Regions from separate parts of the Roseburia sp. 499 genome, predicted to be linked through region 3. Evidence: predicted binding sites of a transcription regulator. Region 3 holds the regulator's gene; each other region holds the start of a gene.
What was found. Region 3 encodes Rex, which represses fermentation and respiration genes when NADH is low (regulators of the CRP and FNR family bind a similar motif). Its sites were predicted from a motif close to ATTGTTAANTANTTAACAAT; they were not measured.
Positions count from the first base shown of each region.

Region 1: the regulator Rex is predicted to act here: its motif matches at 4,130-4,149, upstream of BIV20_RS04605 (acetyl-CoA C-acetyltransferase).
Region 2: the regulator Rex is predicted to act here: its motif matches at 2,396-2,415, upstream of BIV20_RS11200 (L-lactate dehydrogenase).
Region 4: the regulator Rex is predicted to act here: its motif matches at 4,196-4,215, upstream of BIV20_RS03415 (enoyl-CoA hydratase-related protein).

Region 1 covers NZ_CP135164.1:908,930-916,502, forward strand. The annotation lists gene BIV20_RS04580 (ABC transporter ATP-binding protein) at 73-828, shown strand; gene BIV20_RS04585 (ABC transporter permease) at 825-1,547, shown strand; gene BIV20_RS04590 (ABC transporter permease) at 1,544-2,314, shown strand; gene BIV20_RS04595 (hypothetical protein) at 2,320-2,604, shown strand; gene BIV20_RS04600 (cell wall hydrolase) at 2,718-3,884, shown strand; gene BIV20_RS04605 (acetyl-CoA C-acetyltransferase) at 4,228-5,412, shown strand; gene BIV20_RS04610 (3-hydroxyacyl-CoA dehydrogenase family protein) at 5,511-6,383, shown strand; gene BIV20_RS04615 (acyl-CoA dehydrogenase) at 6,439-7,573, shown strand, end outside.
Region 2 covers NZ_CP135164.1:2,272,112-2,279,684, forward strand. The annotation lists gene BIV20_RS11185 (5'-methylthioadenosine/adenosylhomocysteine nucleosidase) at 1-35, opposite strand, end outside; gene BIV20_RS11190 (S-ribosylhomocysteine lyase) at 65-544, opposite strand; gene BIV20_RS11195 (HAD family hydrolase) at 556-1,197, opposite strand; gene BIV20_RS11200 (L-lactate dehydrogenase) at 1,280-2,257, opposite strand; gene BIV20_RS11205 (helix-turn-helix transcriptional regulator) at 2,608-5,097, opposite strand; gene BIV20_RS11210 (M67 family metallopeptidase) at 5,157-5,588, opposite strand; gene thiF (thiazole biosynthesis adenylyltransferase ThiF) at 5,609-6,415, opposite strand; gene thiS (sulfur carrier protein ThiS) at 6,415-6,624, opposite strand; gene BIV20_RS11225 (thioredoxin family protein) at 6,663-6,980, opposite strand; gene BIV20_RS11230 (sulfurtransferase TusA family protein) at 6,991-7,236, opposite strand; gene BIV20_RS11235 (4Fe-4S binding protein) at 7,229-7,573, opposite strand, start outside.
Region 3 covers NZ_CP135164.1:1,579,293-1,586,865, forward strand. The annotation lists gene alr (alanine racemase) at 1-1,072, opposite strand, end outside; gene BIV20_RS07925 (NAD(P)H-hydrate dehydratase) at 1,074-2,579, opposite strand; gene BIV20_RS07930 (hypothetical protein) at 2,621-3,259, opposite strand; gene BIV20_RS07935 (redox-sensing transcriptional repressor Rex) at 3,271-3,915, opposite strand; gene abc-f (ribosomal protection-like ABC-F family protein) at 4,014-5,921, opposite strand; gene BIV20_RS07945 (NADP-dependent isocitrate dehydrogenase) at 5,948-7,156, opposite strand; gene BIV20_RS07950 (GntR family transcriptional regulator) at 7,193-7,573, opposite strand, start outside.
Region 4 covers NZ_CP135164.1:661,113-668,685, reverse strand. The annotation lists gene BIV20_RS03440 (leucine-rich repeat domain-containing protein) at 1-1,108, opposite strand, end outside; gene BIV20_RS03435 (hypothetical protein) at 1,134-2,831, opposite strand; gene BIV20_RS03430 (hypothetical protein) at 2,876-3,181, opposite strand; gene BIV20_RS03425 (hypothetical protein) at 3,195-3,530, opposite strand; gene BIV20_RS03420 (hypothetical protein) at 3,535-3,960, opposite strand; gene BIV20_RS03415 (enoyl-CoA hydratase-related protein) at 4,301-5,095, shown strand; gene proC (pyrroline-5-carboxylate reductase) at 5,226-6,032, shown strand; gene BIV20_RS03405 (alpha-amylase family glycosyl hydrolase) at 6,071-7,381, shown strand; gene BIV20_RS03400 (helix-turn-helix domain-containing protein) at 7,478-7,573, shown strand, end outside.

The sequences.
Region 1 (7,573 bases), 670 kb from region 3:
TAAGGTAGAGAGAAGGTTGTCACAAGGTTGGGCATGTAGAATGAAGATGTATTGAGAAAGGAGCAAAATCGTATGAACATTATTGAAACAAAAAACTTAACAAAATCATATTCAGACTTTACCGCTGTATCGGGAGTCGATATTCATATCCCAAAAGGAACTGTCTACGGATTCTTAGGCCCAAATGGAGCAGGCAAGTCCACGACAATGAAGATGTTTCTTGGACTGACAAAGCCTACAAGTGGCTCATTTGTAATTGATGGAAAGAAATATCCTGAAAACAGAGTTGAAATTCTGAAGGAGGTTGGTTCTTTCATTGAAGCCCCTGCTTTCTATGGAAATTTAACCGGAGAAGATAATCTGGATATTATCCGCAAAATTTTGGGGTTGCCCAAATCTGCTGTTTCCGAAGCACTGGAACTTGTTGGTCTTACCCAGTTTAAAGACAGACTTGCAAAAAAATACTCTCTTGGCATGAAACAGAGACTGGGACTTGCGAGTGCTTTGATTGGGAAACCACCGATTCTTATTCTCGATGAACCGACGAATGGGCTTGATCCTGTGGGGATTCACGAAATTAGAACGCTGATTCGTTCCTTGCCACAGAAGTTTGATTGTACTGTATTGGTGTCTTCACATTTACTTTCTGAAATTGAATTAATGGCAGATAACATCGGCATTCTTAATCATGGGCATCTTCTGTTTGAAGGAACGCTTGATGAACTGAAACAGGGAGCTGAGTTACAAGGGTATCCAACAGATAATTTGGAAGATACTTTCCTTGCATTGATTGATGCGGATAACAGACAGCGAGGTGGTGTAAGATGAGCTTTCGATTAGAGTGTAAAAAGGTAAAACGGACAGGTTTTTTGCCCGCGTTAATAGGTGGTGGAATTTTAGCGGCTGTTGTACCGGTTATCAATATGGTATTTCGTTCGGAATGTTATGTTGGGCTTGAAAGTTCTCCGATTCAAATACTGATTGGGGCAAATTGGCAGATGATGGCAATGCTCAATATTTTGCTAGTGGTGGCAGGGGCATGTATTATGTACCATACTGAGTATGTAGATAATGCAATCCAGAAGATGTGTACATTGCCCACAAAGGAAAGTAATTTATTTTTTGGCAAGTTCGCTCTAATAGCAGTTATGTGTGTTGTAATATTGATAATAGAAGCCGTAGCAATTGCTTTGTGCTCCTATCATTGGTTTGAGTGGAATGTAAATTTGGAAGTGGAATTACTTAAAAACTTTGGCTATTTTCTGTTGTTGTTGCTACCTACCGTGTTATCCGCTCTTTTGATAGCATCGGCATGTAAAAATATGTGGGTTTCGCTGGGAATCGGTGTTGTCTGTGTATTTATAGCTACAATGATTCCTACAAGTAATTTTACGTTATCGTTGTTTCCGTTTGCTTTACCATTTCAGACATTTGCAGGTGTGACAGAAAACACGATTCGTAATTTCGCAATTGCAGGAACGATTGAAAGCATAGTTATTGCCATTGCAGAAGTTTTATTCTTGAGAGTAAGGAGGTCGTTTGAATGAGTTTTATTTCTCTAATCGGTGTTGAACTTGGAAAAATACGTCGTTCAAAAATACTACTAATATTATTTGGCGCAATAGTTATTTTATGGGTGCCCTCAATAATCAATGCTAATATGAATTTTCAGATGCAGGCAGAGGGAATCTCGCCGGAAAATAATTTTCTGGTACAGGGCTTTATGAGTATGTCATGGTTTATGTTCCCGGCCAGTATGGTTGTAAGTACTGTTCTGCTAAATCAGACCGAAAGAAGTAACAAGGGTATATTGAAAATGCTTGCTTTACCTATAAGTACGGCAAAGTTATGTCTAGCTAAATTTGTTGTATTGATTTTATTGGCAGCTTTCCAGATTTTGATGACAGTTGGAATGTATTTTGTTAGTGCAGCAATTGTATCACATACGCAAAATTATGACTTTATGTTGTCGCCTTTATTTGTTTTCAAGGAAGCAGGATGGATGTTTCTGTCTTCGATTCCTATGCTTGCATTTTTTTGGCTCTTGTCTGTAGGTATCCAGACACCGATTTTTTCTATTGGAGTGGGTCTTGCTTCCATTGTACCGTCTATTTTGATGATAAATACAAAGGCATGGTTTTTATACCCAATGGCATATCCATTTTTTGTAATTACGTCAGAATATGGTAAATTGGCTTCAAATATAACAACGATGCAAGTTGAATGGATTCCGTGGTTGCCGGTTGCTTTCGGCATCACCATTGGTTGCTTACTTATTTCCTGCTTACGTTTCGGGCAGGCTGAAAGGAGATAATTACTATGAAAGATAAAATTTTAACTACAATCAGTACAATTATGCTTTTTATACCGTGGACAATACTTCAGCTTAGAACTTTTGATTGGGCATTGAAGTCACCTGTTGCAGAAATCATGATTTCTGCTTATGCAGCATTTATGATTTTCAGTGGTATTTTCACAATCATTTCTTATGTTAGGGAGAAAGTTCAGAACAACCTTATGAAAATCTGTCTGGTGGTAAATAGTCTTTATGCTGCTGGTGGCATTGCTGTTCTAGGTATGATGATTTTTCAAAAGATGATGTAAATAGAAAAAATGTAAACAGAAAAATCCTGCTTGCAAAAAAAGTCACTGAAAGATATGATTAGAGAAGAGGTTAGAAATTGTGAGGATAATACTATTTATATCAGGAGTGTGACATGAATAAAAATCGAAAGAGAATCATTGGAAGCTTTTTGCTGATACTTCTAATGAGCGGCATGTGTGGAGGGACAATTCAGGCAACGCAGAGCCAGATTGATGAAGTGCAGGAGAATATAGACGAATTAGAAGAGAAAAAGGAAGAAGCCGAGCAGCAGGTAGATAATCTTTCTGATTCTGCAGACAGTCTGACAGGAGATTTAAAGGAACTGGATGAGAGTTTGTCACAGGCAACGAATGAATTGAATGAGACAGAGCAACAGCTGAATAGTGTCAGGGCGGAGCTAGAGCAGACAAAAATTGATTTGGAAGCAGCAAAGATACAGGAACAACAGCAGTATGAAGCAATGAAAAAGCGTATTCAGTTTATGTATGAAATGGATACAGACAGTATTGCAGAAATATTAATGGAATCTAGTAGTATTGTAGATTTTCTAAACCGTAGTGAATATATTATAAGTATACATGAATATGACCGAAATATGTTAGATACATATCGTGCCACAAAGGAAGAGATTGCTAGTAAGGAACAGCAGTTAGAAACACAGGAAGCAGAACTTGTGGCCTTACAGCAACAGGAAATAGAGAAAAAACAGCAACTTGCTTCCTTAGTAGACAGTACGTCTCAGAAGTTGGTAGCGGCAAAAGAACAGTTGGCAGCAGCAAAGGCAGATGCAGCAAGTTATGAGGCTGAAATAGAACGACAAAAGGAATATGAAGCACAGCTAGAGGCACAAAAGGCAGCAGAAGATGCTGCGAGACTGGAAGAAATATGCCAGCAGGAAGAAGAATTGAATCAAGATACGGAAAACCAGACTCCCATTATTGCAGATACTTCGGAACAGGCACTTTTGGCAGCGCTAATTCAGTGTGAAGCCGGGGGAGAAAGTTATGAAGGAAAACTTGCAGTGGGAAGCGTGGTAATTAATCGGGTACGAAGCAGTCATTTTCCAAATAGCATTGCAGGAGTGATTTATCAGAGTGGACAGTTTTCTCCGGTTGCCAGTGGACGTTTTGCTACAGTTTTAGCGGAAGGGGCAGATGCTTCCTGTGTTCAGGCAGCATCCGAGGTATTAGGAGGAAGAATTACAGTGGATTGTCTTTATTTCAGAAGAAATACAGGAGACATTGAAGGAATTGTAATTGGAAATCATGTTTTTTATTAATACATAGAGAAGGAAAAAAGGTTGGTTATTGTGCAGAATAGACAAAAACCGACCTTTTTTACACCAGAAAGAAGCAGGAGAATGATAAAAATATAACAAAGTCATACTAAAAAACTAGAAAAAGAAGGGCATTGCTGAAAGGCTTGCAAAAGGAAGATTTTCCTTGCAATTTGGCGTCATATGTGCTAGGATAAATTTATCGCAGGAATGAAGACGATGCCTGTTTCCTTTTTTTTTAGCAAAAGATTGTTAAAAAAATAACATACATTGCGGAAAGGAATCATTCATTGGCTTCAGCGGAAGAGTTAGCTACATATAATTTTATAAAAAAGGAGACGAAGAAATGGCAAAGAAAGTAGTTTTAGCAGGCGCATGTCGTACCGCAATCGGTAAAATGGGCGGAGCATTAAGCAATACTCCAGCTGTTGATTTAGGTGCAATCGTAATCAAAGAAGCATTAAACAGAGCAGGTGTTAAGCCAGAGCAAGTTGATGAAGTAATGATGGGATGTGTTATCCAGGCAGCACAGGGACAGAACGTTGCACGTCAGGCTTCCATCAAGGCAGGATTACCAATCGAAGTACCAGCATTTACATTGAATGTAGTATGTGGTTCCGGTCTGAAATGTGTAAATGAGGCAGCAAACATGATTATGGCAGGACAGGCAGACATCGTGGTTGCAGGTGGTATGGAAAACATGTCCATGGCTCCATATGCTATGACAAAAGCCCGTTTCGGATATCGTATGAATAATGCAACAATCATCGATACCATGGTAAACGATGCATTAACAGATGCATTCAATCACTACCACATGATGATTACAGCAGAAAACGTATGTGATAAATATGGCATTACAAGAGAAGAACTGGATGAGTTCTCTGCAAACAGCCAGCAGAAATGTGAAAAGGCTATCGCAGCAGGAAAATTCGATGATGAAATCGTACCAGTTCCTGTAAAAGTTAAGAAAGAAACAGTTATGTTTGCAAAAGACGAAGGACCTCGTGCTGGAACAACAGCAGAATCCTTAGGAAACTTAAAGTGCTGTTCCGGAAAAGAAGGCGGTCTTGTTACTGCTGGTAATGCTTCCGGTATCAACGATGGTGCAGCAGCAATCGTTGTTATGAGCGAAGAAAAAGCAAAAGAACTTGGTGTTACACCAATGGCTACATGGGTAGCTGGAGCACTTGGTGGAGTTGAACCAGAAATCATGGGTGTTGGACCAGTTGCTTCTACTAAGAAAGTATTAGAAAGAACAGGTCTTTCTATCGACGATATCGATTTAATCGAAGCAAACGAAGCATTTGCTGCTCAGTCTATCGCAGTTGCAAGAGACTTGAACTTCGATATGTCTAAAGTAAATGTAAACGGAGGAGCAATCGCTCTTGGACATCCTGTTGGAGCTTCCGGATGCCGTATCCTTGTAACATTATTACATGAGATGCAGAAGAGTGGAGCAAACAGAGGTCTTGCTACACTGTGTATCGGTGGTGGAATGGGCTGCTCTACAATCGTAGAAAAGTACTAAAATAAAAGGAACGGTCTGCAGGTTCTGTCAGACTGTTCCAATTTATAAATATAAGAATTATATGGTTTTATAAAAAAGAAAAATTAGGAGGCACAACGATGAAAGTTGGAGTTATTGGCGCAGGAACAATGGGACAGGGAATTGCGAAAGCATTCGCTCAGACCGATGGATATGAAGTTGCACTTTGCGATATTAAGCAGGAGTGGGCTGACAATGGAAAAGCAAAGATCGAAAAAGGATATGCAAGACTTGTAGAAAAAGGAAAAATGACACAGGAAGCAGTAGATGCTATTCTTGCTAAAATCACACCAGGATTAAAAGAAGATCTTTGTGCAGATTGCGATTTAATCGTAGAAGCAGCATTTGAAAATATGGAAGTTAAGAAAACTACATTCTCTGAGTTAGATAAAATTGCAAAACCAGAATGTATCTTTGCTTCTAATACATCCAGTCTTTCTATTACAGAAATTGGAAATGGCCTTACACGTCCAATGGTAGGTATGCATTTCTTCAATCCTGCTGATAGAATGAAATTAATCGAAGTAATCGCAGGTGTTAATACACCAGTTGAAACAGTAGAAGCTATTAAGAAGATTTCTGAAGAAATCGGAAAAACACCGGTTCAGGTTAATGAAGCAGCAGGTTTCGTTGTAAACCGTATCTTAATCCCAATGATTAACGAAGCAGCATTCATCAAAATGGAAGGCGTTTCTGATATCGCAGGTATCGATGCAGCTATGAAACTTGGTGCAAACCATCCAATGGGACCACTTGAGTTAGGAGACTTCATCGGATTAGATATCTGTCTTGCAATTATGGATGTTCTTTACAACGAAACTGGAGACAGCAAATATCGTGCATGCCCATTACTTCGTAAAATGGTTCGTGGTGGAAACCTCGGAGCAAAGAGCGGAAAAGGATTCTACATTTACAATGCAGATCGTACTAAGACTCCGGTTGACGCTCAGTAATTATATCAAGCAAATGGAATTTTATAAAAATATATAAAATGGAGGAATAAATATCATGGATTTTTCTTTAGATAAAAAACATGAAATGGCGAGAACTCTGTTCAGAGACTTTGCTGAAACAGAAGTAAAGCCTCTCGCACAGGAAGTTGATGAGACAGAAGTATTCCCACAGGGAACAGTAGACAAAATGGCAAAATACGGTTTTATGGGAATTCCAGTGCCAAAGGAATATGGTGGACAGGGATGTGATCCTTTAACATACGCTATGTGTGTAGAGGAATTATCCAAAGTTTGTGCTACAACAGGTGTTATTGTATCTGCACATACATCTCTTTGTATCGATCCAATTATGACATATGGTACAGAAGAGCAGAAACAGAAATATGTAGTACCTCTTGCAAAAGGTGAGAAACTTGGTGCATTCGGTTTAACAGAGCCAGGCGCTGGTACAGATGCTCAGGGATGCCAGACAAAGGCTGTATTAGATGGTGATGAATGGGTATTAAACGGATCTAAGTGCTTTATCACAAATGGTAAAGTTGCAGACGTTTACATTGTAATTGCTGTTACAAGTGTTACAGAAGACAAGAGAGGAAGAAAGAAAAAGAACTTCTCTGCATTTATCGTAGAAAAGGGAGCTCCAGGATTCTCCTTTGGAACAAAGGAAAAGAAAATGGGTATCCGTGGTTCTTCTACATACGAATTGATTTTCGAAGACTGCAGAATTCCAAAGGATGCATTATTAGGACCAGAAGGAAAAGGTTTCCCAATTGCTATGCATACTCTTGATGGTGGACGTATTGGTATTGCTTCTCAGGCACTTGGTATTGCAGAAGGTGCATTAGAAAGAGCAATTGAATACACCAAGGAAAGAAAACAGTTTGGACGTTCTATCGCTCAGCAGCAGAATACACAGTTCAAGTTAGCTGATATGGCTGCAAGAATTGAAGCTGCTCAGTTACTTGTATATAAGGCAGCTATGGCAAAAGCAACACAGAAGGTATATTCTGTAGAAGCTGCTAAGGCTAAGTTATTTGCTGCAGAAACCGCTATGGCAGTAACAACAGAAGTTGTTCAGTTATTCGGTGGATACGGATACATCAGAGAATATGATGTAGAACGTATGATGCGTGATGCTAAGATTACAGAAATCTACGAAGGAACTTCTGAAGTTCAGCGTATGGTTATTT
Region 2 (7,573 bases), 690 kb from region 3:
AGCGCCATAGCACCAATAATTCCAACTCTTTTCATGTGTTCTCTCCTTCTATTATGCCAAACTTCTACTCCGGATATACCAGATGTTTCTCATCAATTCCATATAATGTATTTTCCAAATAGCGTTTTGCAAGATAATTTGCCATACCCAGATTCATATCCAGATAGTTTCCACAGTCTTTTGCACTGGCTCCCGGAACTTCTCCCTTAAAATCTCTCATAAATTCATACATATTTGTTACCAGTTTCACGATGTCCTTGGACTCATAATCTCCTGCCAATAGCAAATAGAATCCGGTACGACATCCCATAGGACCAAAGTAAATAACCTTGTCTTTATATTCCGGATCATTTCGTAAAAACGTTGCCCCAAGATGCTCTAAGGTATGTACCTCCGCTGTATTCATCACTGGCTCATCATTTGGACTAGTCATACGAAGGTCAAAGGTAGTAATCACCTCTGCCCCTACATGGTCCTTTCTGGAAACATAAATTCCCGGTTCCAATTTTATATGGTCAATGGTAAAACTTGCAATTTTTTCCATAATAGCGCTCCTTATTCTCCTAAAAGTTCTTTTACTGTTTTTGGTAGTTCTGAAAGTTTCTGGATAAACGGAACATCTGCATTTACTGTTCCATACCCTGTTCTTGCATGGATAAAAGGAAGTCCTGCCTGCATAGTAGCATCGTAATCGCCCTGAATATCTCCTACATAAACCGCCTTGTCCAGATGATTCCGGTCTGCCACTAATCGAATATTCTCGCCCTTTGGCCGACCGGTTCCACCATAACTCTCAAAATCATCAAAATATTTTCCCAGCTTATGATATTCTAAAAATGCCTCAATATATCCCACCTGACAATTACTTACAATATAAAGATGATATCCCTCTTCCTTCAATTCCTTCAAGGTTTCTTCCAATCCTTCAAACAACTTACCACCATGAGTTCGAATATATTCTCTCTCTACCTCACAGCAATGTTCCAACAATTCCTGCCGTTTTTCAGAATCATACTCCTCGAAGAGAATATCAGCAATGTCTTTCATGGTCTTTCCCATAACGTTCTGGATATCTTCCATGGTAATCTCTTTTTCCACATCTGAACGCTGTTCCAATGCTTTCATCCACGAAAAAGCCACTTCCTCAGAAGAATCCCATAATGTTCCATCTAAATCAAACAAAATTCCTTTTTTCATATTCTGCTCCTTTGTCCGACATTTCTCATTATTTTATCACGTTTTCATGGGAAAGTCCATGTTTTCCCCCTTCTATTTCTTTTTACAAATCATTCTGACGTAAAATATCTTTTAATATATCTGCAGATTCTTTCAACCTTCTTATTTCATCCTGGTCCAGGGAAATCGGCACTCTATTTTCTATTCCGTGCTTTCCTACGATTGCAGGCATAGAAAGTACGATATCTTCAATCCCATATTCTCCGTGCATCATACTAGAGATAGGAAGAATGGATTTTTCGTCACGCAAAATGGCCTCACAGATTCTTCGAACAGCCATGGCAATTCCATAATAGGTTGCATGCTTTTTCGAAATAATGTCATAAGCACTGTTCTTTACTTTTTCAGCAATCATTTCTGTTGCCTCATCATGCTGATAATGTCCGCGCATTTCGCAAAAATCATCTACTGCAATTCCGGACACATTAGCACTGCTCCATGCTGCTATTTCACTGTCACCATGCTCTCCAATAATAAATGCATGTACACTTCGGCTATCTACCTGTAAATGCTCTCCTAACATATATTTCAGTCGTGCAGTATCCAATACTGTACCGGAACCGATAACTCTGTTTTCTTCAAATCCACTCAACTTCAATGCCGTATAAGTGAGTATGTCTACCGGATTAGATACCACTAGCAAAATTCCTTTGCAGTCACGCTTGGCAATTTCCGGAATAATAGACTTAAAAATTCCAATATTTTTATGAACCAAGTCCAGGCGAGTCTCGTCCGGCTTCTGATTTGCTCCGGCAGTAATGATAATAATAGCTGCATCTACAATATCATCATAATCTCCTGCATAAATTTTCATTGGTCTTGCAAACGGTACTCCATGACTAATATCCAGAGCTTCTCCCTCTGCTTTTTTCTTATCGGCATCAATCAACACCATTTCAGAAAATAATCCACTCTGCATCAAACTAAATGCAGAAGCTGAACCTACAAAACCACAACCAATCATTGCCACTTTTCTTAAATTTACACATCCACAATCTTTTTCCACTTGAAATTTTTCCATATAAATTCCTTCTTTCTATGTTGAATTTGTTATTTGGTACCGTATTTGTAGTGTTTCTAAAATCTTGCTGTTTCATTCCTCGTTTTCTTGTATACAGTATACTACATACAATATACTTTGTGTGTTTTTTCTTTCATACATGATAATTATATACCAAAAAGGAGCATTACATTCTGTAACGCTCCTAACTCTATGCTTGAAATACTCGCCCTAATTTTCATTTCCTGATATCCCCCTCATAGATATCAGGAAACCCCTCTTTCACAAAATTCTTCTTTATTATACATGAAACTTCCATATTTTTCTATTATGGGACTCCATATAAAGCAAAGAGGGTTTAGGTATGGAGATTACAATATTTTTTCTAGTTTCTTTACTGCTTCTGCTCTCCCTTTCACGTTTAACTTTCGATATATATTAGATAATGCCTTTTCCACTGTTACAGTCGCTATGTTCAAAGTTTTTCCAATTTCTCCGTTCTTATACCCGGTCTTTACAAGCTGAAGTATCTCAAGTTCTCGTTCCGTCAGCAATCCTGCTTCTTTTGGACCTTCTCCCTTATTCTGAATCCGACTCAATCCGGTCTGATACTGCTGACAATGGAATATTACTTTTTTCAGGTATTCCTTATCAATTTCTTTTTCCTGTACCAGCTTCAAAATAGGCAAAAGTTCTCCTGCATTTTCCATAAATAGTCCAATCAGTTCATCCTTCTGAGCTATCTTAAGAACCTTTTCCAATTCTTCCCCTGCAGCTTCTTCCCCAAAAAGATGGTACTTTGCGATTGTCAGATAAATTCCACCTTTAATTCTCAGATAACAACTGGAACTCCACTCCCGATACTCCATCATATCCTCTGCAATCGCGGTCAAATGAGCATACTTTCCCTCTTCTATCAGGATTCTGCCATAGGTAATCGTTCCTGCGCAAGTGATTTTTAAATAGTTATTATACGGAATAAGTTCATAATTTTTAAGCCATTCCGGGATTCCCGGTTCTCCCATGCATTGCTTAATATATCCTTTTACCAAATCATAAAGAACTGTAATCGTCTCTTTTTTATCTATTCCCCTTACCGTTTCTTCTAACACTTCTAAGCATTCTACCAGTTCTGTATACTTACCAAGATAAATGTAACACTTCATTTTTAAGAAAGCTGTACTTATGATTGCTGCTGCTTCCTTTCGAAAGCATGCCTTTTGAAAAGCAATCTCGCTAATCTCAACAGCTTGCTGAATATTCCCCATCAAGTAGTGATATTCACCCTCTGCCATCCATTCCCAACCGGAATCTTTTGCATTCACCAATACTAAGTAATATCTACTGAATTTCTTTATTTTCTCGATAGAAAACAGCAATTTACCAGCTTCACTATAATGAATCCCATAAAGTTCCGGAACCATGTACATAGCAATAAAACGCTTATCAAATATCTCAGATGGTTTTCCCTCTAATACCTCATAAGCTTTTTGAATCGTCTCCGCCATCTCTCCGATATGGTCAATGCTCATAATGCTACGCATAATCAACATCTCACCATATATTCGTTTATTCTGCGGCTGTTTATCCATCCCCTGTTCCAAAAACCAATATTCTGTCTGTTCAAAATCCTTACGGGCATTTTCTTTATTTCCATATACTTCCCAATAATAGATGTATATTAAGTACGCCTTTAAATGTTCTATCTTCTGGGATACCTCTATCTCTTTAAAAAAGTTTTCAAAAACCTTAGGTGCGGATTTATAAATTTCTAACGTATTATCTTTTTCTAATACCCTAAAAACTTGTTCTACCGCTCCAATCCTCATATAAATATTAATGGCTTCTGTTCCATTGCCTTGCTGCTCATGCCACATAGCAGAACGTCTCCAAACTTCCTCTACCGAATTTCCTCTGTCAGTATACTCTTTTTCCGCAATGAGACGCAGTAAATGATGAAGACGAAATGTTCGTGGAACCATATCGTACTCCATAAAATTCGTCTCCAACGCACAATTCTGGAGTTCTATCTGACACTCCGGCATCTGTGTTACATAAATAGCTTCTTGCAACGTAAAGTTCTCCAATGGTGACAATTTCATGATAATATCACGCTCTGTTTCTGATAATGTATCAAAAACAAGCTCTTTCATAAAATTCCACGCACTAAAGTAACTGTTTAACCTTCCGGTCCGCACATAATCCAACAAAATCAAGCAGATTACAGAAGTCCATCCTTCTGTATATTGATAGATTGCTTTTCTTTCCTTAAAGGACAAATCAATTCCATTAATTCTGAAATATGCACCAATTTCCTCTTCTGTAAAACTCAATACGTTTTTACGAATTACATTGCATTTTCTATTCAAAATCAATTTACCACAACGAAAACCTGACATTTTCTGGCAAATTAATATGATATGCAAATGCTCCAATTCTGCCTCTGCAATATCCTCCAGTAAAAGGTCAAATTCTTCACTGTGGTTACTCTGATATTTATCTTCAATTACTACAACTAAATCTTCTTGTATATTCTGACTTAGTTGATTGATAAATTCCTGTCTCTCCTCTGATGTCTGTGGAAAACGAATTTCCAAAAATTCCCTCCTATCTTTCTCCCCTTCGGGATCCAGAACCTCTGCAATTCGCTTTCCTAACCATTCATCATCGTATTCGTTCTCTTTTAACAAATACCAAAAATATCTTACTCCTGTTTCCTCAAAAAAATCTCGTACAGCAGTTTTCTTTCCCATTCCTGCGGATGCCTGTACAACACACAAAGGCACCTTGACAGCCTCTGTAAGGCAGTCAGTAATCCGCTGTCTTTTCAATTCTTTCGGCTGGAATAGTTCTTCTTTCACTGTCCTCTTCTCCCAAAACTTAAGTCTCCTAACTTAAGTATAATATTTCTTAAATATTATCATTTATTTGGAAGTTCGTCAAATATTTCAATAGGCTCTATTGTTACATTTTTCTCTTCATCAATTCGAAATGCTTTAAGAATTGGATTTCCCTCTTCCATTAGCGAAAGGATAAGGTAGTTTGCTTTAGAATCATATGCAAGGCGCTTATCCTCTTCGGAAGGTCTAGAAGGAGATTCCGGATGAGAATGGAAGTTTCCAAGAGGCTCATAGCCATTGGTACGCATATCCTTTACTGCGGCAAACTGTTCCTTGGGATCCATAGAAAAATGCTCCCTGCTCTCATCCACATTTGTCAGCAGATATACCTTTTCTACATATTGATTTTCTCCCTCTTTTCTGCCGCCTATAAGACCGCATGCTTCATTTGGAAGTCCTTTTTCGCAATGCTCTAGTATTTTTTTATAATCCTGCTGTTTCAAAAATAACATAGTTCTCCTCCTTGATGATTTTATTTTCCGTCACATTCTACCTGTTCGTAGTCGATTAACTCTGTTATAGTAGGATGATCTCCGCAAATACCGCAATCCGGCACATGTTTTGGCAACTTTACGGTACGAAATTCCATTTTTAACGCATCATAGGTCAACAATTTTCCTGTCAACAATTCGCCTACACCTACGATATATTTAATTGCTTCCATAGCCTGAAGGCTTCCGATAACACCACCCATAGCGCCTATAACGCCGGCCTGCTTACAGGTCGGAACCGCATCCTTTGGCGGTGGATTCTTGAATACACAACGATAGCATGGTCCTTCTCCCGGAACATAAGTCATAAGCTGTCCCTGGAAACGGATGATTCCTGCATGGGAAAATGGTTTTTTCGCCATAACACATGCATCGTTAATCAAGAACTTTGCCGGGAAATTGTCTGTTCCATCAATAATAAAGTCATAGTCTTTTATCAAATCCATGATATTTTCTGATGTAACAAAAGTACGATATGTATTTACAGTTACATCCGGATTCATCTCATTAATCGTTTCTTTTGCGGATTTTACCTTTGCTTTTCCTACATCCTTTGTAGCATGGATAATCTGTCTCTGAAGGTTAGACAAATCTACCTCATCCGCATCGGCAATTCCGATTGTTCCAACTCCTGCTGCCGCAAGATACATTGCTGCCGGAGCTCCAAGTCCACCGGCACCGATAATAAGAACCTTACTGTTTAACAGCTTCTTCTGCCCTTTTACGCCTACCTCCTGCAAAATAATATGTCTGGAGTAACGCTCCATTTGTTCATTTGTAAATGCCATTAAAAAGCCCCTCCTCCCATGAAATACAAGAATTCAATATTATCTCCTTCTTTGATTACTGTGGTTTCAAAAGCTGCTCTATCCAGAAACTCCTCATTCAGAGTAACTGTAACATATTCTGCATTTTCTACCTTTTCGTCCACGATTAACTTTGCAATTGTTGTTCCTTCTGCGATTTCTTTGTTTACTCCTGCGATTATTGCTTTCATTTCTTTCCTCCACTTTTTCTAAATAGTTATAATTTTTCTTATATCAATGATTTGATAATTGTTTCCAATTCTTCTTTTTTTACCAAGCCTCGGGTTCGATTCACCTCAGCGCCATCCTTGAAAAATAAAACAGTAGGCGATGCCATTACCTCATATTCCGCTGCCAGGTCTGCATCAAAGTTTACATTGATTTTTACAACCTTAAGCTTATCTTCGTAATCATCCTCAATATCCCCTAAAATGGGAGATAACTGCTTACATGGAATACAGGAATCAGAATAAAATTCTGCCAGTACCGGAATCGCACTTTTCAGTACTTCCTGTTCAAACTGCTCTTGATTTACTCTCGCTGCCATGATTTCCTCCTTAGTCTTCTAACTTCTTTACAATAAGGTCATAAGTTCCGTTCCCGTTATCAATCAATTTAAGAATCTGCTGACCTTCTTCCTTAAAGCTTCTTGGTACATTCTGCACCGGTTCACCATCATTCATAGTAACAGCAAGAACCTGTCCAATTTCTAATTCCTCCATTGCTACCTTTGCCTTTACAAAAGTCATTGGGCAAACCACATCGGTAATATCTACTCTTTCATCAATTTCAAACTCAGCCATTGTACGCCTCCTCTAACACTTTCTGTAATTTATCAACACCTACTCTGTCAATCGTGAACTTAAAACGTTCTCCCGGATTGGCATTATCATCAAAGAACTGAATTGCCGCATCTGTTACGCGAAGCAACTGCTCTTCTGATGTAATCACCGGAAGTAAGGATTCTCCCTTGTTAATCTGATTGCCGAAAAGTCCTCCGAAAGATACAATGTATCCCTGCTGTCCTTCCCATGCATCTGTTGGACATGATTTTACACATCTGCCACAGTAATTACATTTTTCCCTATCCAGCTTGATTTCACCATCCTGAATAGAAATGGCTCCCTCACGGCATGCCTT
Region 3 (7,573 bases):
ATCTTCCTGATAAATCACCTATTTCTTCCATGGTAATTTCAGCTCCATTCTCTTTTCCTATGAGAGTCACACTATCTCCCTCCTGTGCCTCCGGGATATCCGTCACATCTACCATAAACTGATCCATACAGATGCGTCCGCAAATTGGTGCCTTTTTTCCATGAATTAATACATATCCTTTATTTGACAAACTTCTTGGATATCCATCACCGTACCCTACCGGAATTGTTGCAATTCGCTGTTTTCTGGTTGTCTCATAAGTTGCGCCATAACTAATGACTCTTCCTTTTTCCAATTCCTTCAAGAATACAATACAACTCTTTAAAGACATTACCGGCTCCAAATCAATATTTTCTTTCTCCACTTCATCGGAAGGCCACATGCCATAAAGAATAATTCCGGCTCTCACCACGCTCATATTTGCTTCTGGCATATCTATAATTGCCGCGCTGTTAGAACAATGAATCATCGGAATTTCAATCTTACGTTCATCTAACATTTTTTTCATATTTGCAAATGCTTCCATCTGCTGATTTGCCATCGTCTTATCACTGGCATCTGATTTCGCAAAATGTGTAAAGATTCCTTCCAGTATAATATGCGGCATTCGAGAAATCCGTGCGATTTCATCGGCAGCTTCCTCTGTCACCTGGAATCCCAGTCTGCTTAACCCGGTATCAATCTTAGCATGTACTATAATCTTCTTATTCATTTTTGCAGCAGCTTCTTCCATCTGTTCTGCCTGACGTATAGAATACACATTCACACGTATTTCATGGTCTGCCATAGCTTCATACTCTTCCGGGAAGGTTGCTCCAAGTACCAGAATTGGCTTTTTCAAACCATTTCTTCTTAAAATTTCTGCTTCTGCTACCGTTGCAGTTGCATATCCCCAGGTATAATCTAATTTTTCCAATTCTCTTCCAATTTGAACTGCACCATGACCATAACCGTCTGTCTTGATAACTCCCATAATTTTTGTATCTTCCTTAAGCAGTCCACGCATCTGCTCCATATTATGGAGAATCGCATCCAGATTGATTTCTGCATAAACTCTGCTGTATTTTTTCATTTTAAATTCCTTTCTTGTCCGCTTCTTTCATTACTTGACGAACACCTTCTATGATATCCTGTGCCATCATACCATAGGTTCCGGTCTGTTCTCCTATCCAATCTGCACCTGCCCCATGCAGATATACACCGAAAGGTGCAGCCTGAATTGGCTCCATCTTCTGCGCTATCAGTCCGGCAATCACACCGGTTAATACATCTCCGGCACCCGCAGTTGACATTCCATTATTTCCACTAGTATTTATAAATGCAGTCCCCTCAGGCAAAGCCGTAATAGTTCGTGCATCCTTCAATACACATATAACATTATATTCCTCTGCAAATTCACGCGCAACCTGCAATAACTGCTTTTGTATGTCAAAAATGCTTTTTTCTGTTAATCTTGCCATTTCACCAAGATGCGGTGTTACTATTATCCGCTGCTTTGCTTCTTTCAACCACTCTTTATGTCTGGCAACAATATTTAATCCATCTGCATCCAAAATCACCGGCACTTCTGCTGTTTCTAAAACAATTCTTATCGTTTCTTCTGCTGTTTTTCCTGTACCAATTCCAGGTCCTGCCACAATTACATTTGCCCATTCCATGTTTTTCTTTAATACTTCTTCTTGTTTTTGTTCTGGCTCATAGGTGTCCAAAATTGCTTCCGGTAACAGTTGTTGGATAATAGTGCGATTTGCTTCTTCTGTATATATCTTAACCAATCCGGCTCCGGTAGCATAAGCAGCTTTTCCACTTAAAAACGCTGCACCTGCCATATTCTTATGTCCAGCCACAACCAGCACTTTTCCGTAAGTACCTTTATTCGAATAATCACAGCGTTTTGGTACTTTTTCAAAGTCCTGCTGTTCCATTTCATAATTCACAGGCTTTTCTTCCAGAAAGCTTTCAGCAGTGATTCCAATATCCTTTACTTTCACCTCTCCAGAGTAGGTTGCTCCCGGATAAAGTAGCATCCCTAATTTCTGAAAAGCAAAGGTAACCGTCATATCCGCACGAAAAGCAATCCCCATAACTGCTCCTGTATCCGCATGAATTCCAGACGAAATATCTACTGCCACTTTCCATGCATTAAGTTCATTCATCTGTTTCACTATTTCAAAATAACTTCCCTGTAACTCTCTGCTTAATCCAATACCAAAAAGCGCATCCACTACTACATCAAATTTTTCCTGTGGAATCTCTTTTCGCATTTCCATTTCATATGCCCGACAGATTTCCATTTGTTTTGCTGTTTCTACAGACATATTACTCCAATCCCCCAGTATAACCAGAGTAATCTCATATCCTTTCTGCCGCAACAACCTTCCTACTGCCAGTCCATCCCCACCATTATTTCCGGTTCCACAAACCAAAAGCACTTTACTTCCCGGCTGCGTATGCCTTTCAATCTCTTCTGTTACTCCAAGTGCCGCACGCTCCATCAAAACCAATGATGGAACTCCAAAATGTTGAATGGTATTTTTGTCACACATTTTCATCTGTTTGCTGTCTACCAGAATATTCATATACATTCCTCCATGTTTAAAAAGAGACATGCCTTATGCTGCTAAGACTGTCTCTTTTCCTCTTCTTTCTGCGAAGGTTCCTTTTCATATGTCAAATCAAAAATATCTATGATATCGGCACCAAAAATATCATGCATATAGGAATAAATTTCCCTATTCTTATCCTCTACAGTCTGCTTGCGTACTGCCTTCTGCTTTACTTCTTCACGAGTCTGTTCCAACCACTTGCGGATTGCTACGCTTTCTATTTCATTGGCGCGCATTTTTTCATAACAATATTCCATGGTCTCTACCATCAGAGCTTCATTCACTGCATCCAATTCCTTAGGAACTTCATCTAATTCCGCATACGCCCGACGCAATTTTTCATTTATTTCAGAAATCAGTCTTCGATCCTCCCGAAGTTTCCTTGACTCTTGCTCGCGCTCAGCTTCATCCATGTTCGCCATAATATTCTTCATCAGTTTCTCTTTCAGGACCTTTAGGTCCTTAATCTCCTGATGCAACCGCCCCTGTTTTTTCAAGTATTCATTTGCTTTCTTTTCCAATTTGACAACACTTTTCGTTTTTCCATCATCTGAAAAAAGATTGTGCCATTTCTGGTCTAAAATCAATAATGATATCTGCTTGCCTCGAAGCACTGTTTCAAACCCATGATTTATTGCTTTTCTTCCACCCATCTTATCACTTCTTATCTCTTATCTTTGACCTTCCCCTGTTTCGCAATATTGTAGGAAAGTTGCATTAAACTGTCTGTAAGATGCACATTCTCTACCACCACATGTTCCGGAAGTTCCAAATCCAAATGCGCAAAATTCCAGATAGCATTGATTCCATAACTTACCAGCATATTTGCAACCTCACTTGCTTTTGTCTTCGGCATAGTAAGCGCTGCGATATCTACCCGATTATTTTTAAGGAAATCTTCTAATTCATCCATCATACGAATATTAATTCCCCTGACCGATACTCCTTTTAATGCCGGATTCACATCAAATAAACCAATGATAGCAAATCCTCTTTTCTCAAACTTTACATAATTTGCAAGTGCCTGTCCCAGATTACCAGCACCTATTACAATAATATTATGCTTCTGGTCCATGCCCATAATCTTTCCAATTTCATCATACAAATATTTTACATTATAGCCATAACCCTGCTGTCCAAAACCACCAAAATTATTCAAATCCTGACGTATCTGGGAAGCAGTTACTTTCATTCTCGTACTTAGTTCATTGGATGAGATACGCTCTACTCCGTCATCTAGCAAATCCCCTAAATAACGGTAGTACCTAGGCATTCTCCGGATCACTGCCTGTGATATTTCCTTTTCCATTGACGTTCCTCCTAAACTGCATTTCTCCCGTGCATATACTATACTCATTATAATGAATCCTGCCTGGACTGTCAATGTGTTAAAGAATTAACATTCTTTTACATAAGTTCTTCCCATTTTTCATACAGTGCTTCCAATTCCTGTTGGCACTTTGCATATTCTTCATGTACTTCCTGAAGTTTCGCCGAATTAGTTGCAATTTCTTCCTGTGAAAAAGATTCTTCCAATTCGCTGATATGAGCTTCCAGACTTTCAATTTTTTCTTCTGTCCGCTTTCTCTCATTTTCAATTTTTCGAAGTCTTGCCTGTTCCTCTTTCTGCTGTTTCCAATCCAGCTTATTACTACTTTCTGTTTCAGGCTTAACCTCTTTCTCTTTTTCTGTCACATAAATCTTCGTAAGTTCCCGGCACTTTTCCATGTAATAATCATAATTTCCGATATAATTTACAATGGTTTCACCTGTCAGATTCAATATTCTGGTTGCCGTTTTGTTGATAAAATAACGGTCATGAGACACAAAGAACACCGTTCCGGTATAACTATTCAATGCCTGCTCTAGAATCTCCTTAGAAGTAATATCCAAATGGTTCGTAGGCTCATCCAAAATCAAAAAATTAGCCTCAGAAAGCATTAGCTTTGCCAGCGATACTCTTCCCTTTTCACCACCACTTAAATCTGCAATCTGCTTAAATACTTCATCACCGGTAAATAAAAATGCTGCAAGCACATTACGAATCTCCGTATTTGTAAGACTTGGATATGCATCAGAAATTTCCTCTATCAGATTTTTTTCTTTATGAAGTACCTGATGTTCCTGATCATAATAGCCAATGTTTACATTGGTACCAAGTTTTATGGTTCCTGCATCAGCTTCTATCATATCATTAATAATTTTCAATATAGTGGTCTTTCCGGTTCCATTGTCACCAATAAGTGCTACCCGTTCTCCACGCTTTATTTCGAAAGAAATATCAGAGAACAACTGCTGATTTGGATATGCTTTCGCAAGATGTTCTACCGCAAGTACATCATTTCCACTGACAATTCTTGGTTCTAAATGCAAATGAATATCTGTATTCTCCTCAGTTGGCTTTTCCAGACGTTCTATTTTATCCAACATTTTCTCCCGGCTCTCTGCCCGTTTGATGGACTTTTCCCGGTTAAAAGACTTAAGTTTTGCAATAACCTCTTCCTGATGCTTAATCTCACGCTGTTGGTTATAATACTGCTTCAACTGTGCTTCCCGCACTTGCGCGCGTTTTGCTGCATAATCACTGTAATTCCCCTGAAATACCGATACTTTTGTACGGTCCAGTTCCACTACTTTACTGACTACTTTATCCAAAAAATAACGGTCATGGGATACAATCACTACTGCTCCCTTATAATTTAGCAAAAAAGTTTCCAGCCATGCAATAGAATTGATATCCAGATGGTTGGTAGGCTCATCTAATAAAATCACATCCGGTTTTGTCACTAAAAGCTTTCCCAAACACACTCGGGTACGCTGTCCACCAGACAATTCCTGCATATGTTTTCCAAATTCCTCTTCTGAGAATCCTAATCCTTTTAATACACCAACAATCTCACTCTGATAGGAATATCCTCCCAGCATATCAAATTCATGGTTCAGACGGTTATAACTTTCCATGAAATCTTCTAATTCCTGTCCCTGATACTGATTCATTCTACTTTCCATATCGCGAAGTTTTTCTTCCATGGAAATAAGTGCTTTCTTTGCAGAAAGCACTTCATCATAAATCGTATGATTGCCGGATATATCGGGATTCTGCGGTAAATAGCCTATAGTCTTATCTTTTGCTAGGACTACTTCTCCTTCATCCGCAGAAATTTCTCCCATAATAATCCGAAGCAGGGTAGTTTTCCCCGCTCCGTTGATTCCTACAATTGCGGCCTTTTCATTTGCTTCAATGTGAAAAGACGCATGTTGTATGATTTCGTCTGTGCCAAAGGATTTACTGATATTTTGGCAGGCTAAAATCATGTTCGTTTCCTCTTCTTTCTTCTATCTTATAAAGATTTCTCCAATGTTTCACGGATTGCCTTGATAAATCCTTCACTGTTTAATACAGTTGGATTCTCTAAGGTAGTAATCAGCGCAAGGTCTTTTGTCATCTTACCGGATTCAATAGTAGATAAACAAGCCTGCTCTAATTTATCTGCAAATGCACTTAATTCTGGAAGATTATCCAATTCTCCACGTTTTCTCAATGCTCCTGTCCATGCAAAAATAGTTGCTACGGAGTTAGTAGAAGTTTCTTCTCCCTTTAAGTGTTTGTAATAATGACGCTGAACAGTACCATGTGCTGCTTCGTACTCATAATATCCATCCGGAGATACTAATACAGAAGTCATCATAGCCAAAGAACCAAACGCACTGGATACCATGTCACTCATAACGTCTCCGTCGTAATTCTTACATGCCCAGATAAATCCACCTTCTGCTTTCATGATTCGTGCTACTGCATCATCAATTAAAGTGTAGAAATATTCAATTCCTGCTGCTTCAAACTTAGTAGCATATTCTTTATCATAAATTTCCTGGAAAATATCCTTAAAAGTATGGTCATACTTCTTAGAAATAGTATCCTTTGTTGCAAACCATAAGTCCTGCTTGGTATCCAGAGCATAATTAAAGCAACTCTTTGCAAAGCTTTCAATAGAATTATTTAAGTTATGCTGTCCCTGGATAACACCTGCTCCGGTAAAGTTATGTATCAATTCTCTCGTCTCTGTTCCGTCTTCAGCAGTATAAACCAGTTCACATTTTCCCGGTCCCGGAATCTTCATTTCAGATGCCTTATATACATCACCATACGCGTGACGTGCAATGGTAATTGGTTTTTTCCAATTCTTTACACATGGCTCAATTCCCTTTACGGTAATTGGTGCACGGAATACGGTTCCGTCTAAGATAGCACGAATGGTTCCGTTTGGACTCTTCCACATTTCTTTTAAATTATATTCGGTCATACGTGCTGCATTTGGTGTGATAGTTGCACATTTTACTGCAACACCGTACTTTTTCGTAGCATTAGCAGAATCAAATGTTACTTGGTCGTTCGTTTCATTTCTATGTTCCAAGCCTAAATCATAATACTCTGTTTTCAGATCAATAAAAGGCAGTAACAGTTCATCCTTTATCATTTTCCAAAGGATGCGGGTCATTTCATCTCCGTCCATTTCTACCAATGGTGTTGTCATTTTGATTTTTTCCATAATAGTCCTCCTGCAAATTGTCTTCTTGTTTGTCTGTTACTTATTTTCTGTGTTGTTCACAATCTTGTCCCAACCACAGCTATCAATATTTTTAATGGTATTCAGAATATGCTGATTAGCATATTCTTCTGCCTTTTTCGCATCACGTTCCTTTAATGCATCCAAAATTTGTTTATGCTCGTTATTGGATTCTATAGAACGTTTCTCTGATGCCAGCGTCACCTTACGCACACTTTCTAAATAATGATGATAATCACGCATTGCATGCTCTAACACCTTGCTTGCACATGCTTCATACAAAACCTCATGAAAACGGGTATCCAATTCTACAATCTGTTCCACATGTCCCTTTTTTACATGAAAATCAGTAAGATAAAGAATCTCTTCCAACTCTTCCAACTGCTCTTGTGTTGCCTT
Region 4 (7,573 bases), 920 kb from region 3:
GTTGTGGCATATTTCCCAGTGCTGCTAAAGGCACATCGCTTTCTGTATATATAGTTACTTCTTTTATCTGTGGTAACTTCTGTATCCCTGAATAATCTTCTATAAGAATATTTCCGTTCAACCCTATTCCCTTTATATTGGTTAACTGACTTAACATATCTGCATGTTCCTGCTTTATCTCATCTGAAAAAAGAGAAATATAATCCAATTTCTGTAGTTTTGAAAGATCTGCACATTCCTCATCAAAATAATAATTTAGCTTCTTTAATACATCCATATCTTCTGTAAACTCAAAACTCTCTATGGAAGTATCTTTAATTGTAAGCAATGCTATTTTTGATGTTCTTAAACTATCCCATGCTTTCTGTTCAATCCCACTCATTTCAATATAAAATTCCATTTCATTTGGTGCATTGGCGATTCCTGTGAAGTCCTCACCAGATACACCAATCATCTCAATCTTCTCCAATGCATCCATTCCGGAACAGTCTCCAAATCCGTTAACCTCACATTGAGTCATATTTAGCGTTTGTAACCTTGTCATTGTATTAATTCCACTTTTTTCATTGACTATCAGAGAGTATAATTCCAATGTTCTTACATTTGATAATTGATTACAGTTTAAATTATAGGTAGCATTCGAATTATAATTATAATCTTTAGGATAAATTTCAAGTGTTCCTATCTGCTTTATCTCTATTAACTCTTGGAGACTTCTCTCATCATATCCCCCAATAGTTACATCTAACTCCTTATTCGCTAGATTGAAATAGGACAGATACTTCATATCCACTTCATATCCACTATGCAAATTTAATTCCAGTTTCTCAATATTTACAGAACTATTTACAAGGGCTGCAACTTCTTTATAATTACTCTCATCCAACTTGTCAATACTGATAAGTTTCACCAAATCAACAGCATCTTTCTTCAATTTGCCATCTTCACCTACCTCTACATTTACCTCAATTCCCACTGGAATCTCAATGAAATTTGCTTTTGCAGCTTCTGCTTCTTTCTTTTTTATCTGACCAATAATAATATATCCTGCTATGCATGCGATGACGATAACAGCCAGTGTGATGCAGATTATTTTTTTCTTTTTCATTCCTCTCTTCCTTCCATTGTTACATCTAATTTGGATTAAAATTTGATAAATATTTTTCAATAAGATTTTCTTTTTCTGTACTTCCGTTAAGATATGCCTCGATATCTCCTATTGTTAACTTAAAGTTCTTACTCACTCCTGCATTATAATCCTCTAAGTTCTTCGTTAATCCATTATACGAATCCCCCTCATTTATAGAATATCTCTCCAAATAAAACTCTCCGTTTTGACATGTTACCTGCATGTTGATACAACACTTATTTGCTAAATCCATTAATTCTGATTTATACTCATTCTGCTCCCATCCTTGAGCTATTCTAGCATCAATCGTTGCATTATGCGCCTCTGCTTGACGATTATCATACCAATCTCCAAGTAACTCACACCCAAGATTAATTATCGGAGTCGCCTTTGCCAAATTCCCTCCAATATATTCTATTGCATTTCCCTTTATCTTATCCCAGGCAATTCCTTCACCTTTATTTTTAAAAATTTCTTCATTGCTGCATACTTCGTCCTTCTCTGACTCAAACCAACAAGAGAATGTTTCAGTCGTACTCCAATCAAAAACCTTTGAAATATTACTATAATCAACCATTCCATATACCTGGAATTTATTTATGTCCTTTTCTCCCATATATGTACCATCATTCGTTCGTCCACTTTCTACTGTAACATCATACGCATAAGAACCATCCTTATAATTTCCCAAACTTATATAGGATATATCAATCGGTATATCTTTCAAGCAAACATATACTGATTTCAACGTTCCATTCACCTCGTCGCAATGCAATACAAAATTATTATGTTCTTCGCCATAAGGAACATTTATGGTGGCATTGTTCTTTATAAAGGTTGCAAATAATGAAGACATTGCAAATTGATTTTGAAAATACCGTGATAATTTTTTTCTTTCCTCATCTTCACTACATCTATCTGTCATTATAGTCTGATAGTCAACGGCATTAACCTCCTCATTATACAATGAAAATGCCGCAATAAATGTGTCTGTCAGACCTACGCCATGACAAATATGTTCCCAGTCAAGAGTAGTATAATTTTCTAAAGACCAATCTTCCATATCAACTTTTCCGTAACCAGCACGCAACATTTCTTCAATATTAGCTAAATTGGTTTCTTCGTCTTCAGAATAAAGTTGAAAAAATACTGTTGATAATGCAATCAGCTCCTCCTCTGATAATTGATTTAAATCCTTGCGCATCGCATACTGTATGGCTGACCAGTCAAATATAATCGTTTCGTTTTCGCATACTGTATAATAAGAGTTTGCATAATAGCTAATTAATTGTTCTCTAACAGCATTCATATTTCCCTGTACTTTATCTTGAAATTCTGCTGTTGACAAAGTAGTTATATTTTCTCCATTAAGAGATTTTTTATCTATAAGTCCCGCAAGTGCTTTTATCCCATTGTAAAAACTCTCAAACTCCACCTTTTCATCTTGAAATCGTTTTTCACAGACTTCATCTTGCGCATTTACACTCAGAAATATAGTATCCAATTCACTTTGGGTTATATTATTCTGTTCCACATACTTCTCGGCATATTGTTTTAGTTCCGGATAATAATTATCGTAGTCCAAATTCTCATAATTTACTATATCTGAAAAGAAATCAATAACCGCCCATTCATCATTACTTTTTATGCACTCTTTAATCTCATCATATGCCTCTTGTGAAAAATCTTTTAAAACTCCCATTCCTCTTCCTCATTTCTATTTACAAATATTTACAACACATTCTTCTATTTTACCTGTTCAGTCATTACATCCCATCTGGTCTTTTCAACATTATCCATATATGCATATTCCTGGTATGAACTGCTTAACGTTTCGTATGTATTACTAAACAATACAGAAATCATATCTATTACCATTTGCAACATTTCATTTGTTTCTGATATCACTTCAGCACTTTCACCCGTACTCTCTATCAATACATTTTCTATTTCTTTTATTTTATTATTGATATTTTCCATAGATTCTATCCCTTTATACTTATTTAGCACTTCATTGTATTTATCCAGTTTTATATTGATTTTGTCCAACATGCTCTATTCCCTTCTACCGAATTGTATTGCAACCAGCTCCATATATATCTTCATCCAGCTCATCAATACTAATGATAAATTGTTCAAGTTTGCTTACTACTTCTTTGCACGTATTACTAAATGTGTTTTGATATAACTGTACTGCCTCTAAAAATATCTGTAATTTGTCATGCAATGCTCCTTTTACAATGGATTCATTGGTCATTTCACTAAGAAATTTTATATACGTTTCCATTTTTTCATCCACTAAATCTCCCAACTCACTATACAAAGTCATCAATTTCTCATATTCATCCTCCTGAAGCTTTAAATTGTATGTTGTTGCTGCTGTAAATGCCATTCCTTGCATAATATCACCCTTCCATTCTTGCTTTTTTCTGTTTCAATATCCTAATTTTTTCTTCGTACCGTTGTATATAAGAATCAATTTCCGAAACCCTATCCATTCTTTTCTCTACATTTCTGTTAATATCATCAATCAAATTTTGAATTGTTTGAATCGCTTTCCATACATAAGAGCTACTAGAATAAATAGAATTATATTCTTTCATTTTTTCTGAAATCTTAGTTACACCTCTGCTGCGATATACCGATAACTTTTCAAAACTTGCAACTCGATTACAAAATACTCCCTCCATATTCTCTTTTCTAGCTCTAATACTAATCCTCGAAGTATCTAATTCATCAATTACATTAATCAGGTGATTTTTTTCATCACTCAAATCGCTAATCTTATTCTCATACTCTTTTATTTTGCGCACAATTTCTCTTTCATTCATCCTCATGCCTCCTTGCTATATTGCAGGGTTTCACCCACTCTTTTTACTACACTATGCAAGGTCAATAATTTTTCTTCGTTTCATTTTGATATTTTGCAGAATTAGCCATCTATTGAACAATAGACATTGAACCCTCTTAATTATTTAATATTTATATCTTCCCTCGCATATAACTTCATCATTATAATTCTTTATCATAATAAAGTCAAATGTCCTGAAAATATCTGCCCCAGATATTGACAAATTTTTATCAAAGTTATATAGTTAAATTATGTTTTGTCCTATATTTTCGGGCAATCCGTGAACAATTAAACTACATATTTTATTAGGAGGTTTACACATGAATAACTTAAAGTTAGAAGTGGAAAACGAAATTGCTGTCCTTACTATCAGCAGACCTGGTGCATTAAATGCATTAAACAGTGAAACTCTGGATGAATTGAATACTGTATTATCTGAAATTGAAGCTAGAGACGACGTTAAAGTTGTTATTTTAACAGGTGGTCCTGACAAAAAGGATAACCCATACAAATCTTTCGTAGCTGGTGCTGACATCGCTGAAATGGTGAACTTCTCCGCTGCTGAAGCACGTGCTTTCGGTATGAGAGCTGCTGAACCATTCTTCAAATTAATGAATATGCGTCAGGTAACTATCGCTGCTGTTAACGGATTCGCTTTAGGCGGTGGATGTGAAATCGCTATGGCATGTGATATCCGTATCGCAGCTGACAACGCAACTTTCGCACAGCCTGAAACAGGTCTTGGAATTATCCCAGGATTCGGTGGAACTCAGAGACTTGCTCGTCTGGTAGGAATGGGACGTGCTAAGGAATTAATCTTCACATGTGACAACATCGATGCAAACGAAGCATACAGAATCGGTCTGGTAAACAAAGTTGTTGCTAAGGAAGAACTGATGGATACTGCTAAGAAAATGGCTGCTAAGATTATTTCTAAAGGAAGCTACGCTGTATCTATCGCAAAGGCTGCTATCAACAACGGATACGACATGGATATCAAGAACGCTGTTGAAATGGAAGCTAACTTGTTTGGTATTACCTGCTCTACTCATGATAAGACAGAAGGTATGACTGCTTTCTTAGAGAGAAGAGCTGCTGATTTAACAGATTTCTAATAAGTTATGATTACTTTGGAAGGTATCTCGCTTTCGAGTCGAGATACCTTCTTTTTTTACCTCTTGCACAATTCTTTTACTATTGCTATGATATTATTAGTTATTTTTTTACAAAATAGGAGGCTCCATTATGAATCAGAACATTACTTTTATTGGTGGCGGAAATATGGCAAGCGCCATCATCGGAGGCATTATCAACTCCGGACTCGCATCAAAGGACCAGATTACTGCCACTGCCAAAACAACCGCAACCTGTTCTTCTCTGGCGGAACGTTTCGGAATACATACCACTCAGGATAACGGAAAAGCTGCTGAAACAGCAGATATTCTTTTCCTGGCGGTAAAACCATTTCTTTTTCCGGAAGTAATTCCACAAATCAAAGACAAAGTGAAAAAAGATGCCCTAATCATCTCTATCGCTGCCGGACAGCCGATTGCTACCATTGAATCCCTGTTTGGACACCCAATCAAACTAATTCGTACTATGCCAAACACACCGGCACTGGTAAGCGAAGCTATGAGCGCACTTTGCGTCAATGATAATGTAACAGAAGAAGAACTTTCTACTGCCATCGACATTTTTAACAGTTTTGGAAAATGTGAAGTTGTGAAAGAATCTTTGATGGATGTCGTAACCGGTGTATCCGGCTCCTCTCCTGCCTATGTCTATATGTTTATTGAAGCTATGGCAGATGCTGCTGTCGCTGACGGTATGCCAAGAGCGCAAGCGTACAAGTTCGCAGCACAGTCAGTTCTTGGTTCTGCTAAAATGGTCTTAGAAACCGGAACTCATCCGGGAGCACTGAAGGATGCCGTATGCTCCCCTGCCGGAACTACCATTGAAGCGGTTGCTGTCTTAGAAGAAAAGGGCTTACGAAACGCTGTTATTTCAGCACAAAGAGCATGTACAAAAAAATCAAAAGATATGAGTAAATAGTCGCAGCAATACTGCGAACAGAAAGGATTGTGAAAATTATGTGGGCTTATGAAAGTGTTTTTTATCAGATTTATCCTTTAGGACTATGTGGTGCTCCCTTTGAAAATGATGGAGTTTTGGAACATCGAATTCTAAAAATCAAGGATTGGATTCCTCATATGGAAAAATTAGGCATTGATGCCATTTATTTTTCTCCGCTTATCGAATCTGATACCCATGGCTACAATGCCAGAGATTATCAGAAGTTAGATACCCGTCTCGGAACGAATGATGATTTCAAGGAAGTTTGTGATGCACTACACGAAGCTGGCATACGCGTTGTTCTGGACGGTGTTTTCAACCATGCCGGACGTGGATTTTTCGCTTTTCAGGATGTCGTAAAAAATCGTGAATCTTCACCTTACAAAGACTGGTTTCACATTGACTTTAACGGCAATTCTAACTACAATGACGGCCTTTGGTATGAAGGCTGGGAGGGCAATTATGACCTCGTAAAATTAAATCTTAGAAATGAAGAAGTCATCGGTTACCTTCTGGACAGTGTTACCTTCTGGGTAAATAACTGGGATATTGATGGACTTCGTCTGGATGTGGCATACTGCCTTGACCATGACTTCGTCCGCAGACTGAGAAACCATTGTGACAGCTTAAAACAAGACTTTTTCCTGGTTGGGGAAATGCTCCATGGAGACTACAATCAGTTGATGAACGACCAGATGCTCCACTCTGCTACCAACTATGAGTGTTACAAAGGTCTTTACTCCAGTTTCAACTCCATGAACATGTTTGAAATCAACCACTCTCTGCTACGTCAATTCGGCCCGGAAGACTGGACTATTTATAGAGGAAAACATCTTTTGAGTTTCGTAGATAACCATGATGTTTCTCGTGTTGCAAGTATTTTGACCAACAAATCACATCTTCCACTGATTTATGCTTTGTGTTTCGGTATGCCGGGCATTCCTTGTGTCTACTACGGCAGTGAATGGGGACTGGAAGGCGACAAGAGTCAGGGCGATCCCGCTCTTCGTCCAGCAATAGAAAAACCGGAATGGAACGAACTGACTGACTGGATTGCCAAACTCGCTACTGCGAAAAAATCATCTGATGCTTTAAATTACGGTTCTTTCCGCTCCGTTGTATTAACAAATAAGCAATGCATTTTTGAACGAAAAACAGAAAAGGAACGTGTTCTGGTTGCCATCAATGCAGACAGCGAAGCTTATACAGCCCATTTTGATGCCGGATGTGGTACTGCTGTTGATTTGATTACCGGAGAAAAACATGACTTTGGTGGCGGAAGTGAACTGCCTCCTTATAGCGCATATTTCTGGAAATGCGAAGTGTAAAATACTTTTGACATGCCCGAAAATAGGCAATGTAAAACAGTTTTGATAGCAAAAACAAACTCCCTATAATAGAATACAACCAAGGAGAGATACAAGATGGAAATTGGCAAACAAATAAAAAAGTACAGACTTGAATTAAATTTATCACAGGATGATTTGGCAGAAAAAATATTCGTAACACGCCAGACAATT